3 regions of the Paenibacillus sp. FSL K6-2859 genome follow, and region 2 is predicted to be linked to each of the others. Evidence: riboswitches for the same ligand, from Rfam matches in the RefSeq annotation. Region 2 holds a riboswitch; each other region holds the start of a gene.

Region 1 (5,920 bases), 3.7 Mb from region 2:
GTCCGCTAGATGCTGATCGCATGGATTATTTGCTGCGTGATGCGTACTATACAGGTGTAAACTATGGAACGATCGACATTGATCGGATTTTAAGAATGCTGCGTCCTTATAATGGTCGAGTTGTTGTAAAAGAATCGGGAATGCATGCCATTGAAGATTATTTAATGTCGCGTTATCAAATGTACTGGCAAGTGTATTTTCATCCGGTGACACGTAGCTCAGAGATTATTTTGCGACAAATTTTCCGTAGAGCCAAGGAGCTTTTCCAAGAGGGGTACAATTTTAGTTTCATGATTAATCCGCTGGAGGATTTGTTCCGTGGTGAGGTGACAGTAAAGCAATATTTAATGCTGGATGAAGCACTGGTACAGACGGCTTTTATGCAGTGGACGCTTGAAAAAGATGAGCTACTAAGCGACTTGTGCACCCGTTTTATTCATCGTAAACTGTATAAATACGTTGAGATGGAGAATCTCGATACAGATATGATTACTGAAATTCGCAGCAGTTTTGCGGCAGCGGGTCTTCACCCAGAATATGATTTGGAGATTGATTTTCCGACAGATCTGCCCTATGATGTGTTCCGTCCGGGAGAAGCTTTTGACAATAAACAAATTCTGCTGCTTGATCGGCATGATCATCTGCGGGAAATTTCAGAGGTATCCGATATTGTACGTTCTATTAGCGGCATTCACCGTGGCAGATATCATCTTTATTTTCCTCAGGATAAGTTGAGAAAAGTGCTTACACGATTGCCTTCTTCTATCGCAGAGATTTTTGCAAAATAATACAAAAAAATATAGCATTTTTGACAAGGAGTGAAGGTTAAAATGTATCTGTTTGACACACATACGCATCTGGATGCGCCTCAATTCGACGAGGATCGCGAAGAAGTTATCGCTCGTGCTGTAGAAGCAGGAGTTAGCAAGATGATTAATATCGGATTTAATCGGGAGACGATTCCCTCAACGATGAAGCTGGCGGAATCTTACGATTATATTTATGCGGCAGTGGGTTGGCATCCTCAGGATGCGATTGATATGAAAGATGGAGATCTCGATTGGATCGCTTCTCTATGCAGTCATAAGAAAGTGGTGGCGATCGGTGAAATCGGACTGGATTATTACTGGGATACTTCTCCCAAGGATGTGCAGCATGAAGTTTTTCGCAAGCAAATTGGACTAGCCCGCGAACTGAATATGCCGATTTGTATTCATGATCGTGATGCCCATGAGGATGTTGTACGGATTTTACGGGAGGAAAAAGCAAATGAGGTTGGAGGCGTGATGCACTCGTTCTCTGGAAGCTGGGAAACGGCTAAGATGTGCTTGAATCTTGGTTTTCATTTATCCTTTGGAGGACCTATTACGTTCAAAAATGCAAGAGTGCCAAAAGAAGTACTTGCGCAGACCCCTCTAGACCGATTATTGATCGAAACCGATGCTCCATATTTGACTCCGCACCCCTTCCGCGGAAAGCGAAATGAGAGCGCTCATGTGAAGCTGGTAGCAGAGGCAGCAGCTGAAATTAAAGGGTTAACATGGGAAGAATTGGCTAAAATAACGTATGCGAACGCACTGGAACGATTTGGGATTGAGTGAAAACGGGAGAAAAACAGGCGAAAAATAGAGAATGGCCGATATATTAAACTTTTTTAATATAAAAACAGCTGAATATTACAATATTTTAACCATATTTTTGCTTAAACGTGGTTGAATCGTCCTTTACAACATGCATCAAAACAGGATATCATCTTTTCAGTGATGTGAGCTGTGTTACAGTGACAGCCATATATTCATGGATCGTCTCGCTGAGTCTCCGTATGGAGAACGGGGGAACCAATATTGACCTGCCGCATGCCTGTATTTAAAATACGGTTTAGACGTGCCGTAGGACAGTATTTGATTTCTTCACGTGGTCTTTGGGGTGAATTTAAGGGCAACCGCCATGAGCGGGTGACCTGAAATAGGGCGTCTCTCTTTCGTCCGAACCCGACAGCTAACCCCGTAAGCGCAAGTAAGAGAGGCAACCTCGTGCACAAGCATTCTCTATTCTGATATTGGAGAAGCCACGAAAGAGTCCTCAGTTGAACTCTTTTTAGGCTTTTTTATTTTTGAATAAATAGAATGTTACCCACATACTGTTATATAACAGGGGTGGGAGTAGCTGTGCCGAGCAGGCGATCCATGAGCAGGAGACGCTAAGTTATTACGTGCGTGTCCTGTGACAATCTCAAATAGTTTCGTCAAAGGAATTCAGTCCTCATGATATACAATTGACGACGGGGCTATGTAAGGAGGATGGAGAGAATGGGCGTATTCCAACCAGAAGTATCCCATGATTCGCAGTCATCCAGCAGGTCTTTCGCATTACGGTGGGAGCAAGTAAATACTCGCGTGCTTTTACTTGCAGGCGTGATTTCAGTCGCTATCGCGTTACTTATTCTGCTGTACGTACACGGTCAAAGTAACAAACAATTATTTTTAGTAATAGACGGGCAAACACAGACGCTTGAAACGCGGGAAGCGCTTCTTGGTGATGTGTTGGAGAAAGAGCAAATTTCGCTACAGCCGCATGATGAACTATCTTTAGGTCTGAGTGATGAAATAAAAGACGGTGACCGTGTCGTTATCAATCGTGCGCAGAAAATTAGTCTTACTGCGGATGGAGCAACAAAAACGTTATATACGACCGAGGATACAATTGGTAAAGCAATTGAGAAAATGGGCATTACCCTAGAAGGTCATGATAAGATTTTCCCTTCGTTAGACACCACCATTTCTGCAAACATGGAGGTTAAGATTGTTCGCATCAACAAACAGACCGTACAGCGAACAACTGACTTACCCTTCAGAGTCATCAAGACAGCAGACCCCTCCCTTACTGTGGGAACAGTTAGAGTGGCACAGGCAGGCAAACCAGGCGTCATGATTCAGCATATTGAAAAGATCTACCAAGACGGAGAACTGGCCTCTATGCGCATGATTGGTAAGGAAGTACAAACGGTAACGAAAGATAAGATTATTGCCGTTGGTACCAAAGCACTTCCTAAGCCGGCTGTAGCTAAGACTACAACAACTTCCAAATCAAACACCACTTCAAAAACGGCTAAAGTTAGCGCCAAGACTAATAACGTCACAAGCAAGGCTGGCGTAGACTTTGAGTACAAGAAGATGATTAAGAATGTCTCCATGACAGCTTATTCGTCAGAAGAGGCAGGTATAGGTACCAAAACGGCTTCCGGAACACGCGTAACGGAAGGTCGCACAATTGCTGTAGATCCGAATGTAATTCCTATTGGCTGGTGGGTATATATCGAGGGACTTGGATTCCGCCGAGCAGAAGATACTGGCGGTGCCATTAAGGGCAATAAAGTAGATGTCTACTACGATTCACTGAGCCATGTTCGTAATTTCGGTCGTAAATCACGAACCGTTTATGTGATTGGACCTGTGAAGCCGGAGTTAAACTAGGCTGAAGCTTTTGCAAATTATTCTTTGATAAGCTATAGTGATGATAACCGTTAAGGAACGCCAGATGATCATTTCGTTGATCGCAGAGCAACCGCTCATCACTTATACATTCTTTAACCAAAAGAAGAGGAGCGAAACCTCTTCTTTTTTGCTTTTTTTGGAAGGAGTCAGAGATATGATTAAGGAACTAATTGTCGTCGAAGGTAAGAGTGATACCGTCGCTGTTAAACGCGCTGTAGAAGCAGATACGATCGAAACAGGGGGCTCGGCTGTAGACCGGACCGTAATTGCGAAGATCGCGCTTGCTATGGAGCGTAGAGGGGTGATTATTCTTACGGACCCGGATCACGCCGGTGAACGAATCCGCAAGATTGTGTCTGCAAAGGTGCCGGGCTGCAAGCATGCCTTCATTCCGGAGAAGGACGCAACCCGCAAAGGAGATATCGGTGTGGAGAACGCTTCTCCAGAGGCGATTCGTCATGCGCTGCGGAATGTACATACCTCTTTTGAAGGAGCACCTGCTTTAATCGGACTTGATGATCTAATGGCCGCTGGAATGCTTGTACACCCTCGGGCAGCTGAAAGACGTATGGCACTTGGTAATTTGCTTGGAATCGGATATTGTAATGGCAAACAGCTGTACAAGCGGCTGGCGATGTTTGGAATTACGCGGGAGGAATTTGCCGGAGCTCTCGCCCAAATTGATCAGGGGGGCATTACTTCATGAGTGGTAGAGAGGAAATTTCAACTCCAAAACGGACGAAAGAAATTATTCAACGTTATGGATTCAAGTTCAAGAAGAGCTTAGGACAGAATTTTTTGATTGATCAAAATATATTGGACAAGATTGTAGACGCTGCCGGGCTAGATAGCGGCTCTGGGGCATTGGAGATCGGTCCCGGCATTGGGGCGCTGACAGAACGTTTGGCGCTAACATCTGGAGCGGTAACCGCTGTGGAGATCGACCGTAGATTGATTCCTATTTTAAGAGACGTACTTTCCCCTTATCCGCATGTTAAGGTTCGTAATGATGATGTTCTGAATGTAAATCTGCAGGAGTTGTTCAAAGAAGATTTTGCATCCGTGAACAAGGTAAGCGTAGTTGCCAATCTGCCGTATTATGTGACTACTCCGATTCTGATGAAGCTGCTCGAAGAGAAGCTTCCACTTGATAACATCGTTGTAATGATTCAGAAAGAGGTTGCGGAGCGTATGGCTGCTTCTCCGGGAGGAAAGGAATATGGGAGCCTTAGCATTGCCGTGCAGTACTACAGCGAGCCTGAGCTCGTCTGCATTGTGCCGCGTACGGTGTTCATTCCTCAACCTAATGTGGAGTCCGCTGTAATCCGTCTAAAGGTAAGAGAGCGTCCACCGGTAGAAGTTGAGAGTGAGAAGCACTTCTTTGAGGTCGTCCAAGCTTCTTTCACACAGCGCCGTAAGACGATTGCTAACAATCTCAAGGCTCGTTACTTCCCTGGAGAGGGACGTGAGCGTCTGGAGGCTTTACTCGCAGAAGCTGGGATTGAACCAACCCGTCGTGGAGAAACGTTAAGTCTAGAAGAATACGCCCGATTGAGCGGTGTTCTGTTGGCTGCTGGAATTGAATAAGCTAAAAACATAGCTAGTTATGAACCAACTGAGGCCTTTGCCCATACGATGGGGTAGAGGTGGTGGTTGTAATGAATTTAGGAGACTTGGTCGTTCGTAAATCTTATGGCGGAGATTTGACTTTTCGTGTAGATCATATTGTGCAGGACAGAGCGGTCATCAAAGGCACAGATTTCCGTCTGTTGGCGGATTCTCCTCTGAATGACTTGGTTCAAGTGCCTCCTACCCGGATTACGGAACGAGGACAGCAGGCACAGATTAAAGCGAATGAATCACTGACACAGCTGCGGAAAGACCGACAGGAGCAAAGTCAGCGGAGCGGGAGCGCTCTATCAGAAGGCGCATGGGCTCCATCGCCTAAGGAAGCTGCTTATTTTGAAGTACCGGGGAAAGTACTGCATCTGGATGGCGATCCAGCGTATTTGAATAAGAGCCTTAGCTTATACGAACAATTGCGGATCCCTGCTGAAGGTCATCATGTTCATGAGTCCGCAATGGCTGACACTTTATACCGGCTGCTGCCCCGCGTGCGTCCAGACATTGTGGTGATTACCGGTCATGACGGGGTGCTGAAGCAACAGCATACTTACGATCTTCACAGTCTGAGCAGCTATAAAAATTCGCAAAACTTCGTAGCTGCTATTAGGGTGGCTAGGGACTATGAGCGAAATTTTGATGCGTTGACGATTGTTGCAGGTGCTTGTCAGTCACATTTTGAAGCACTGCTGGGGGCAGGGGCCAATTTCGCCAGTTCTCCTGGACGGATATTGATCCATGCCTTAGACCCAGTTTATGTAGCGGCAAAATCGTCGTTCACGCCCATTAGGGATACGGTGAAT
Region 2 (5,920 bases):
TTATTAGTTCAATTGCTTTAGTAGTCATTATTTTTGTTGGATTGTTTATGTTAGCTTCGAAAGATGCCACAAAAAATGCCACTTCGGGAGAACCAGTAGCATTCAATTACAGTGAGCTACCTAGAGTTGGTAAAGAGGATGCACCTGTTAAAATTGTTGAATTTGGAGACTTAAAATGTCCAGCGTGTTCCCAATTTGCAACTTCAGTTAAACCGAAAATTGTTCAAGATTTTGTCAACGAGGGAAAAGCAGCGCTCTACTTTGTAAATATGGCTTTCGTTGGTCCAGACTCTGAAACGGCCTCACTTGCTGCATTATCTGTTTATCATCAGAATAATGATGAGTTCTGGAAGTTCTATGATGCTGTATATGCTCAGCAAGGTGATGAAAGTGAAGAATGGGCGACTGAAGATTTCTTAGTAAGCCTTGCGGAGAAAGAGAAGTTAGCTATCGATTACGAACTGCTTCGTAAAGATATTAAGGATCGTACGTATGCAGATGAGCTGAATAAGGGTATGCAGTTAGCTAGTGAAGCTGGGGTGACGACTACACCATCCCTTTACATCAATGGAGTAATGATTGCGGATCCTTTTAACATTGAAGCGATTTCAACTGAAATTAACGACGCCGCAAAAGCTGTGGAGGCAAAGTGACAAAGTTCCTATCTTTTTGCAAGCGTAACTGCCTGTATCTGGCCTGGTTCGTCTCTTTAGTTGCTGTAGCTGGTAGCTTGTATTTGAGCGAAGTATTGAAATATGAACCTTGTAAGCTTTGCTGGTTCCAGCGAATTTTTATGTATCCTCAGTTATTCCTCTTGGGAATTGCGACGTTTCGAGGAGATAAAAGGATTATCCCATATGTACTTCCATTAAGCTTGATTGGTGGCAGTATCTCGATTTATCATTATGCGGAGCAGAAGATTCCTGCGTTAAGTAAAGTGCTTCCTTGTACAATTGGTGTTCCTTGTAATAAGGATTACTTGAACTATTTCGGATTCATTACGATTCCTTTTCTTGCTTTAATCGCGTTTGCTTTAATAAGTATTTTACTTTGGTACGGACGCAAGGAAGAAGAAGTGATGGAATTAGAAACAGAAGAAAGTTTAGGATTTTGATTTTTCAACTTTGAAGGAACGAAAAAATGTGAAAAGTGACTAAAAACACGACCCAGAGGGATAATTGAAGAGAATGAAAGAGAGCATCCAATTAGACGCTGTATTTGCGCTTTTTGGATGTTTTTTCATTCTTTTTTCATTTTTTTCAACGCTTTACTGCATACACTTTGTAGACTAATATTAGACCTTGTGAGAAGTTGAATATGCGCTGAATTTTCTTAGGAAAAACGGGGGAACCAAACTTGGCATATGTGCCAATGGGGTGAATCGGAATAGGTCGATTGGACTTGTACCGTAGGGCTAAACCACAGCCCGAATCCGCCAGCTAACCTCGTAAGCAAGGTGGGATAATGACCATGCATAGCATGCGGATCATTTCCGTATGCTATTTTTTGTGTCTGCATTTATGAAATCCACCAATGAAAACAGCGCGCGGAAATTCCGTTTCAGCTCCCAAAGAAAGGAACTGTATCCACCATGGTAAGCAAGGTAAAACGACTATTGATCGGGCGTCCGATGAAGTCGAACGAACTCGATCATGAAAAGTTATCCAAGGTTAAAGCACTGGCTGTCCTGTCTTCTGATGCGCTCTCGTCTGTAGCCTACGGAACGGAACAAATTCTGATTGTACTGGTGGCTGCGGGGTTTACTGCCATCTGGTATTCCCTGCCAATTGCATTAGCCGTATTGGGCCTGCTGGCCATCCTGATTTTATCCTATCGGCAGACGATCTACGCTTATCCGCAAGGAGGAGGAGCTTACATCGTTGCCAAGAGTAATCTTGGTGTTCCGACAGGGCTTTTAGCAGGAGGGTCTTTGTTAGTGGATTACATTCTGACCGTAGCTGTTAGTGCCTCGGCAGGGACAGATGCGATCACATCAGCGTTTCCAAGTCTTCATAATCACACGGTTCTTATTGCTGTATCCGTAATTATTCTTCTAACATTGATTAATCTTCGCGGAGTTACAGAATCGGCTTCATTTATCGCAATCCCAGTGTATTTGTTTGTGGTGTCGATTGTAGTTTTGATTATCTCCGGTGTTATTAAATATGCAGCAGGTGGCGTACATGCGAATGTCCCTGAAATAGGCAGCGCCGTCTCCAATGTTAGTTTGTTTCTACTATTAAAAGCCTTCAGTTCTGGCTGTTCGGCACTTACGGGTGTAGAGGCTGTATCTAATGCCATTCCAAACTTTAAAGCACCGGCTGAAAAGAATGCAGCCAAGACCTTAATGGTCATGGGGGTTATACTTGGATTTATGTTTACAGGTATCACATTACTGGCCTATTGGTACGGTATAGTGCCTGATGAAAAGGCAACGGTTGTTTCTCAGATCGCTGAATCGACCTTTGGTCGCGGAACTTTATATTTTTTCATTCAAGGGATTACAGCAGTCATTTTATTCTTAGCAGCTAATACAGCTTACTCAGCGTTCCCGCTGCTCGCCTTTATGTTTGCAAAAGATAAATATATGCCACATGCTTTTATGGTTCGTGGTGACCGTCTAGGTTTCTCAAATGGTATTATTTTTCTAGGTGTTCTGTCTGCTGTACTTGTAGCTGCATTTCACGGAAATACAGAAAGCTTGATTCCTCTTTATGCGGTAGGTGTCTTCATTCCGTTCACATTGTCCCAGCTAGGAATGATGGTTCATTGGTTTAAAACCAAACCAGCGGGATGGAAAAAAAGATTTGTTGTAAATACCATCGGTATGCTGACTACATTGACAATTACGCTTATTTTTATCATTACTAAGTTCTCAAGCGTATGGATGGCGTTCATTTTCTTACCTGCTGTAATGTTTGTGTTCCACCGCATTCACAAGCACTATTTGAACACAGCAGATCAGCTTCGTATATGTCCGGCTACGGATAAACCTTTAATTAAAGGAAGTACGGTTGTTGTCCCTGTTGCTGGTGTAACACGTGCTTTACTGCATTCCATCAGCTATGCCAAGTCTCTAACAGATAATGTAGTAGCCGTGTATGTTGGCTTTGATGAAGAGGACATTCAAAAGATGGAGCAACGGTGGGAGGAATGGAATCCGGGTGTACGCCTGATTGTACTTCGTTCCAGATATCGCAGTATTATTCGTCCGTTAGTGAAATTTATTGATACCGTGGAGTGGAAGACCGCAGCGACGGATCATATCACGATTCTGATTCCACAGTTTATAACTAAGCATTGGTGGCAAGCTGTACTTCATAATCAGACCAGCTTTTTAATCCGTTCGTATCTAATGAATTCAAAAGATGTTGTAGTTGCGACTGTCCCCTATCATTTGAATAAATAATGGATTATTAAGGAGAGGCTATATCCGGAACGTTCGGAATATAGTCTCTTTTGTATTTTTTTTGAAGGAAAATGCTGCAAATCAACAAAATTTTAAATTTATAGGTTGACACAGAGAATGAGAATCAATATCATTTAAAAGTGAGACAGAGGTAAACAACACCTTTGAATATCAAAGCAGGTATATATTAGGAGGGTTTTTAATGTTTTCGTTAAACAGAAAAAGATTTGGAAGCATGAAATTGACGATGATCGGACTAATAGTGATGACGCTATTCCTATCCGCTTGCGGTAATAATAATGCTGAAAGTTCATCCAATGCAGGAACTGAGCCTACAACAGCGCCTACTGCAGAAGCTACAGAAGCACCGGCAGCACCAAAAACGTTAACGGATGCGATGGGGCATGAAGTAACGATCCCTGCTAATCCTGGGCGTGTTCTGGGTTCTTATTTGGAAGATTCTTTGGTAACGCTGGGTGTGACTCCAGTAGCCCAATGGTCTGTGCCAAATGGCGTTCAGGATTATCTGGCTGCTGAATTGAAAGATGTCCCTACCATTAGCTACGATCTTCCATTGGAGGCAGTAACCAGCTTCGCTCCGGATCTGATTCTTATCCCATCGGAGTCTTCCGTACAGAATGGTATCTACGACCAATTGAATAAGATTGCACCGACTTATGTGATCGGGGATAAGCTAAATCAAGATTGGCGTAAATCGCTACTCAAGATTGGTGAAATTCTGAACAAAACCCCTGAAGCAGAGAAAGCCATTAAAGATTATGAAGACAAAGCGGCGGCTGCGAAAGAAAAGCTTAAAGGAGCTATTGGTGAAGAGTCCGTGGCGATTTTATGGCTGGTACAAAAAAACTTCTATATTGTAGACGAAACTCGCAGCAGTGGTGCTGTATTATATACAGACCTTGGTGTAAAGCTACCTAACTTAGTAACAGAAATTCCTGTGGGTACAAGAGCTACTTGGAATCCAATTTCGCTGGAGAAGCTTTCTGAGCTGACTGCAGATCATATTATCCTTGTAAATAGTGATAAGACTGAGGGTTCGGAGATTCTGGACAGTGCCATTTGGAAAGGCATCCCGGCTGTAAAAGCTGGTAATGTGCATGAAATGAGCTCAACAAGCAGTTGGCTATACAGTGGTGCGAACGCTGGTGGCAAAATCATTGACGATGTGTTAACAAGTCTTGTGAAATAAAAGTCGTAATTCACCATGAATGAGACTGCTCATTTGGGTGGGGAAGGGCGTGCAGATCAGTATCTTAGATACAAAGATCTGCACCATTTTTTTATAAACTACGCCCATATTACGGGAAAATGGCTCCTGCAATTGTACAACATTAATTTTTTTGCGATAATGAGAATGATTGTTGTTATCATATAGACTATTGTAACTATCGATTAAGGAGACGACTCATGGTTTCACCCTCAGATTTCGCACATCGCAATAAAAATGATACACAAAAAGCTCTACATACCCGTCCGGCAGCTGCAATAGGTATTCTGATTTTTGGACTTGCTGCTATTGCCTTTGGACTGGCACTTTCAGTCTCAGTGGGTGCGGCAAATATCAAGCTAGCTACGGTATGGGAAGCAATATTTCAATTCAATCCAGATATACAGCAACATCAGGTGATTAGAGAACTAAGACTTCCACGCGTGATCGCAGGTGCTTTGGTCGGTGCTTGCTTCGCAGTAGCCGGGGCAATCATGCAGGGGATGACAAGGAACCCACTTGCGGATTCAGGTCTGCTCGGCTTGAATGCGGGAGCGGGTGTAGCGCTTGCTATAGTATTTGCTTTTGCACCTTCGCTCTCCTTCACTACACTTATGTTGTTTTGTTTTATTGGTGCCGCAGTTGCTTCTTTTATCGTATTCGGAATTGGGTCGCTTTCCTTTAATGGCCTGACACCGTTGCGGTTGACACTTGCGGGCTCTGCTGTCAGCGCATTACTAGTTGCTGTTAGCCAGGGCATAGCGATTCTTTTTAACTTATCTCAGGATATTGCTTTTTGGTTAGCTGGTGGAATGGGAGGAGCTAGCTGGACTCAGATCAGAATCATTTTCCCTTGGGTGTTTGTGGCATTAATTGCAGCGATGATGTTATCGCGTTCCGTCACATTGCTCAGTTTAGGTAAGGAAGTGGCCGTTGGTCTGGGGCAGCGGACTCGATTAGTCCAGTTGGCATGTATGATTGTTGTAGTCGTTCTTGCCGGAAGTGCAGTCTCGATGGTTGGCCCGATTGCTTTTATAGGACTAATTATTCCACATGTTACGCGTTATTTCGTGGGGGTAGATTATCGCTGGATTATTCCTTGCTCGGCAGTCCTTGGGAGCTTATTGATTATCTTTGCGGATATCGCCGCGAGAATGATCAACGCACCTTATGAAACGCCGCTAGGCGCTTTAATTGCTATTATCGGGGTACCTTTCTTCATTTACTTGGCGAGTAAGCGGAAGGGGGAACTGTAATGCACAGATTAACCCTTTCTCCAAATG
Region 3 (5,920 bases), 3.6 Mb from region 2:
GTTTAGACAGTCTTGGGAGAATTGTGGTTCCCGCAGAAATCCGTATGACTCGTAATATCGACATTGGTGATCCTATCGAATTTTTTATACTAAACGATAACACCATCATACTCAGGAAGTACACCTCGACAGAATGTACGTTTTGCAGAAGCCACGACCATGTCACCTACTATAAAGAGCAATTTATTTGCAGTAGCTGTCTAAAAGAAATTGCCGACCCTGAACGCATGTCTCAAGTGCCTGAGACACGCCAAGATTTTGCAAGCGAAGTGTCAGAGCACAGCAGCACGATCCGGAAGACGAAGACAGAGGATATGTGCCAACGCCTGGAGCGGGCCATAGAAGAACATCCATATGCCAATCAGAAAGAGCTTGCTGAAATTCTTGGGATCAGTCAAGCCAGAGTAAGTCAACTCAAACGCAAACTTAGTACGGCAGGCAAATCGTAAACTAATTCATTGTGTTCAATTCAAAAAAGCTTCGACTCTCCTATTTCAGGATGTCGAAGCCTTTTTTCTGTATCAGGTAACCTTGACCGGGTAATTCGTTCCTACTCAGTCAGTGCAGCCTTAAGCTCATCAGAGGACGCAGTCCACCATGTCTCATTATGAGAGATCAAGAGGGATTTTAGGGCGTTTTTTTCAACTGCGCCAAGTCCTCCCACATCGATTTTGCGTTTTAGAGCAGCATCCAACTTATTGACATGCTCGGCGAGAATTTTCCAACCGCGACGCGCTTCCGTATCGATCCACATTTCGCAGGCCGTTATTCCACCATAAAATTGACTATCCTGTGTACGATCCACGGCTACCCATACCACCCAAACCTGTCTACCATTAGGTACATCTTCACGGTTCATGGAGAATTTAATTCCCTTTTCAACCTTACTCTTGGCATGCATGGCACCAATATCAATGACTGCTTCACCGCCATCAATAATGACAGGTGATACGTTATTGAGCTCTATAGAGCCTGCTCCAAAGCCTTTATGTTTACTTTTGGCATTCACAATATTTAAGGCAATCTGTTTCTTGCCCTCCGGTTGTATGTTGTCCACGAGTGCACACCCTTCCTCTTACGAATAATTTAATTTTAGCTAATAATGCGGCGATTGCAAACATATACATCCCGTAGATGCTTGTCACGGGAGGAATCACACTATGAAGTCACTGTCATTAAGGTACATCATCATCTTTGCGACCCTGGCCACCCTCGTGCTTTTAGGAGGCATATGGGTCAATTCGGGGGATAACTCTACATCTTCTGTTACTAGCTTTGTTTCAAAAGAGGCCAAGTCCTCAAGCGGCACAGCTCCTGCAGCTGCACCACAGCAGACACTGCCTGATAGCGCCCCCGTTCCAGCAGAAGAGGCATTAAGTCAACGAGTTGTCGAGTATCACATCGATGTTCAGCTTGTTCCTGATACAGAAACCTTAATTGCTTCTGAGACGGTAACCTGGACACACCCCGGTGTAAAACCGGTAAGTGATCTATATTTTCATATGTATCCTAATGCTTTTTCTTCACCAGATACTACCTTTATGAAGGAGTCCGGAGGAACGCTCCGAAGTGACACCATGCCAGAGAACGGCTTCGGAAATATGACTTTAACCGATTTGCGCACAACAGAAGGAACTTCTCTAATGCAAAGAGTGCAATTTGTACAGCCCGATGATGGTAACGTCAACGATAAGACACTCCTAAAGGTACATCTCCCAAAGCCGGTTAATGGTGGAGAAAGTGTCACGCTTAAACTCCGGTACGAGGTCCAGCTCCCCAAAATATTTGCCCGTATGGGCGCATCAGGCAATTTCGTGATGGCTGGGCAATGGTTCCCTAAACTTAGTGTATACGAGCCTATGGGCACACGTGGGGTTAAGGAGGAAGGCTGGGATTTGCATCAGTATCACGGCACCTCTGAGTTTTACAGCGATTTTGGCATCTTTAATGTAACGATTGCGGTTCCTTCCGACTACACGGTAGCTGCGACCGGATTTCCTGTGAAGAGTGCCAAGCTAAAGCAAGATCAAAAAATATATCAGTTCTACGCTGACGATGTCCATGACTTTGCGTGGGCGGCATCCCCTGATTTTACAGTAGCCGAAGAAGCCTTCTCTACGCCAGAAGTGCCTGGTGTACGGATTAAGGTGTATCTCGATCCATTACACAAAGACTTAAAGGAACGATACCTTCAGGCCGCTAAGGCTGCTCTGACCTACTTCAGCAAATGGTATGGTCCTTATCCCTACTCGACGCTATCTATTGTCGTTCCGCCTAAGGAGGGCAATGGAGCTGGAGGAATGGAGTATCCAACACTCGTTACAGCGTTTGGAGCGACAGACTCTTCTCCTGACACCTCACTTGAAAGAACCGTCGTTCATGAGATTGGCCATCAATACTTCTACGGTATGGTTGCCAGCAATGAATTCGAGGAGGCTTGGTTAGACGAAAGCTTTACTTCTTATGCTGAAGACAGACTCATGGAGCAAGAATATGGCATCAAAACGAATCTCCCTCTTCAGTCCAGCCTGGTGACCAAATCAGAGCCGCTAAATTTAGAGACATGGAAATACGCCGGGGCAGAATCCTATAGCCGGAATGTGTATATTCGCGGAAAGCTAGTACTCAAGGATATTGAACGCCAAGTAGGCACTAAAGCAATGAACAGCATCATGTCCACTTACGCACGTAAATTCCGTTTCCAGCACCCCACTACATCTGATTTTCAAAAAGTCGTTGAGAAGATAACCAAAAAATCATGGCAGCCTTATTTCGAAGATTATATTTATGGTGGTGGTGCTCCTGATTTCTCAGTAGATACGATTACGATTAAAAAGAATGGCAACAGCGATGCTCAGAGCTATGAATCCATAGTAAAGATTACAAACAAAGGGAGCCATTATGTTGACGTTCCCATTAAATTCACATTCGACGATGGCTCTGCGACAGAGCGGGTCTGGAGCGGTGAAGGGGCAGAGACTACATTCCAATTGTTAAGCGATAAGCTTCTCCTCTCTGCTGAGGTTGATCCTGAGCATACCGTTCTTTTAGAAAGCAAACATCTGAACAACTTCAGACTGGCGGAAATAGAGCCCAAAACACTCTCCCGCTGGACATTAAGTGTAACTAAACTAGTTGAAACCGTGCTCGGAACTCTTGTCTGGTGAGGTGAATGATTGTGAGAACATCGATAACCCGCGGCTGGCAAAGCATGAAGGAGCAATTTTATATTCTGATTCTGCTCTTCATCTACCGACTGCTCTGGGGCTACTTTATGTACGGCTTCATCCGGTCTGCTATCGTTCCTATTCTGCTGCGCTATCCAGATAAAGACGCTGGAGGCAGCGGAATGGGCAGACTACTCTATTATGTCGAAGGACAGTTCAGCTTGAACACAGATCCTGCGATACGTACTTGGTTATGGATGTTCCTAGGACTTGTTGTCTTTCGACTTCTGCTCTCCCCCTTCATAAGGTCAGGATTACTGCATGAACTCCATCAGGAGCGAAAAGGAGAGCGTGGCCTGTTCTTTTTTCCCGGTATGAAGCTCTATGGATTTCCTGTGTTTATCTTCAGTCTAATCGAATGGGTGCTCGCACTACTTCCGTTATACTGGCTCGCTCCAAAAATGTACGGGCTATTCTTGTCCTCCTTTCTGAACTACTCTTTGTTACTTCATCTAATTCCATACGTATTGGCATGGCTTATATACATCTTTATCGTACGCCTGTTCCTTCTATATATGCAGTTTGGTTATACCAGCGGCACGGGGATGTTCTCCTCCCTATTCATTTGCTTGAAGTCGCTGATTCCAGCAATAGGCATTTCAATCCTACTTGGTGCAGCAGGTCTGGTCCTTTTGCTAATATGCGGACTAACGGGTCTCTTCTGCCCTGGCCTACCGGCGCTGATTATCCGTCAAATCTCACCCCTGCCTTCTACACTCTTCAAAATGTGGGGAATCTCAGCACAATATCATCTATGGCACAGTAAAGCATTCCCACAATAATTCAAGGTCTTACAGCACATAATATAAGAGTCCCGGTTCCTTAATCTGGAGCCGGGACTCTTTCGCGTTATAGAAAATTATGTCGATTTGCAAAATCATAAAGACTTTGTTACAATAAGTCCTGTTCCATTGGTAACAAGTTTGTAATCATTTGAAACGATTTCTACATAACTTCATGTATTTATCGTAGTTTTGTCGATAAGTCACTATCTGGTGCATAAAACGCCGAATTCCTGGCACCAGGAAGTGGGGGAACCATATTTTGGGTGAATTGATCTCGCTTTGCAGGGATCATAGGGAAACTTCTACCGAATCCTTAAGCTAACCTCACAGGCATTGGAAGGGGTACAATTTTTTTGAAGAATTTAAGAAAAGCATGCGTCGCTGCGGCGCTAGGACTTGTGATGGCGTTCTCTATTGGTGGAGGAAGTGCCTTTGCAGATTCTAAGATGGACAGTGTTATTTCAAAGACAATTGGAGTTGCCTATAAAACCGGAGGCACTAGCACTGCCGGGTTTGACTGTTCTGGATTTACTACGTATGTATTCAAGAAGGTGGGTCTTTCTTTGCCCCGTACTTCAAAAGCTCAATATAATGTTGGAACTCCTGTAGCCAAAAGCAAGTTGCGTTCAGGTGACCTAGTTTTCTTTAACACATTGGGCAACGGCGTATCCCATGTCGGCATTTATGTTGGAAACGGAAAATTCGCACAATCATCATCTTCATATGGCGTAACCATCACTTCACTTAGCCAGTCCTACTGGGCCAATCGCTACGTTGGTGCTAAAAGAGTAATGAGTACTTCCTCATATCAAGCTGTAGCCTACGATTAATACTTCGCCACAACTAAACCACACAATTACATTATATAGGACCTGGGTTTGATTATTGACTTAATCGAATCCAGGTTTTCTTTTGCCTCATTATATTCTTTACACCTCTAGAACAGACTTTAAACACTTTTATTTGATAAAAATTTCAATAAATATAAAAATTAGTTTAATATTATCGCTTACATATGCATTTTTTCTTTAAAAAAACGAATTTTTCTGCATGATTATGTTAAAAACGATTGCCAAGCGGCACTCTGTTTGTTACAATAACTGCAGTAAGATTTTAGTAACATTTTTGTAATCATTAAGTTGTTATTTACAAAGGTTTTGTCATGTATTGATTACAAGCTATTCCTAATCAACAGTATCAGCCGAGTTTCCTGACTATTAGGAAAACGGGGGAACCAACTTTGGGTGAATTGACCTCCATTTTTAGAGGGGTCATAGGGGACCTTCAACCGAACCCTTAAGCTAACCTCGTAGGCATCCGGAAGGGGTATAAACTTTTGAAGAAGAAGCTAGCAGCAGCAGTACTTAGCTTTTCCATTATTTTCACCATTGGAGCAGGAAGCGCTTTCGCGGATTCCAAAATGGATAAAGTGATCGACAAGACCATCGGAACTAAGTACGTATCCGGCGGCATCTCCACAAATGGATTTGATTGCTCCGGATTTACAATGTATGTATTTGATAAAATTGGTATTAACCTACCACACCAATCAGGTTCCCAGTTTCAAATGGGTACTGCTATCTCCCAAGATGATTTAAGATCTGGAGATCTTGTATTCTTCAATACAAGTGGCAAGGGTGTCTCCCATGTCGGTATTTATGTCGGTGAAGGCAAGTTTGCACACGCATCTTCCTCACGCGGTGTAACGATTAGCTCCCTGAGTGATAGCTACTACGTGAAACGCTACATCGGTGCTAAACGCATTATGAGCACGGATGCTTATCATTCTGTTGCTTCTGAGACAGAAGATAATGATGATGTTCAATAAGTAAATCGTACATAGGCTCTTTTCCAAGATGTTGATTCTTGGGGAAGAGCTTGTTTTTTGTCTTATTTAGTATTTACCCC

Evidence for each region. Region 2 has a riboswitch for cyclic di-AMP ahead of MHB64_RS16385 (APC family permease). Riboswitches for the same ligand answer to the same signal wherever they lie in the genome.
Region 1: it holds a riboswitch for cyclic di-AMP, as region 2 does, so the genes downstream of both, MHB64_RS00190 (3D domain-containing protein) here and MHB64_RS16385 (APC family permease) in region 2, are expected to answer to the same signal.
Region 3: it holds a riboswitch for cyclic di-AMP, as region 2 does, so the genes downstream of both, MHB64_RS00545 (C40 family peptidase) here and MHB64_RS16385 (APC family permease) in region 2, are expected to answer to the same signal.

Annotation. Positions count from the first base shown of each region.
Region 1 covers NZ_JBBOYU010000001.1:40,402-46,321, forward strand. The annotation lists gene MHB64_RS00180 (HD domain-containing protein) at 1-788, shown strand, start outside; gene MHB64_RS00185 (TatD family hydrolase) at 831-1,601, shown strand; cyclic di-AMP (ydaO/yuaA leader) riboswitch at 1,799-2,028, shown strand; gene MHB64_RS00190 (3D domain-containing protein) at 2,310-3,473, shown strand; gene rnmV (ribonuclease M5) at 3,649-4,200, shown strand; gene rsmA (16S rRNA (adenine(1518)-N(6)/adenine(1519)-N(6))-dimethyltransferase RsmA) at 4,197-5,081, shown strand; gene yabG (sporulation peptidase YabG) at 5,153-5,920, shown strand, end outside.
Region 2 covers NZ_JBBOYU010000001.1:3,718,706-3,724,625, reverse strand. The annotation lists gene MHB64_RS16395 (DsbA family protein) at 1-653, shown strand, start outside; gene MHB64_RS16390 (disulfide oxidoreductase) at 650-1,114, shown strand; cyclic di-AMP (ydaO/yuaA leader) riboswitch at 1,311-1,468, shown strand; gene MHB64_RS16385 (APC family permease) at 1,592-3,409, shown strand; gene MHB64_RS16380 (ABC transporter substrate-binding protein) at 3,612-4,619, shown strand; gene MHB64_RS16375 (FecCD family ABC transporter permease) at 4,838-5,893, shown strand; gene MHB64_RS16370 (FecCD family ABC transporter permease) at 5,893-5,920, shown strand, end outside.
Region 3 covers NZ_JBBOYU010000001.1:113,465-119,384, reverse strand. The annotation lists gene MHB64_RS00565 (AbrB/MazE/SpoVT family DNA-binding domain-containing protein) at 1-449, shown strand, start outside; gene MHB64_RS00560 (YwhD family protein) at 551-1,057, opposite strand; gene MHB64_RS00555 (M1 family metallopeptidase) at 1,161-3,167, shown strand; gene MHB64_RS00550 (hypothetical protein) at 3,179-4,009, shown strand; cyclic di-AMP (ydaO/yuaA leader) riboswitch at 4,223-4,360, shown strand; gene MHB64_RS00545 (C40 family peptidase) at 4,414-4,842, shown strand; cyclic di-AMP (ydaO/yuaA leader) riboswitch at 5,202-5,343, shown strand; gene MHB64_RS00540 (C40 family peptidase) at 5,349-5,840, shown strand.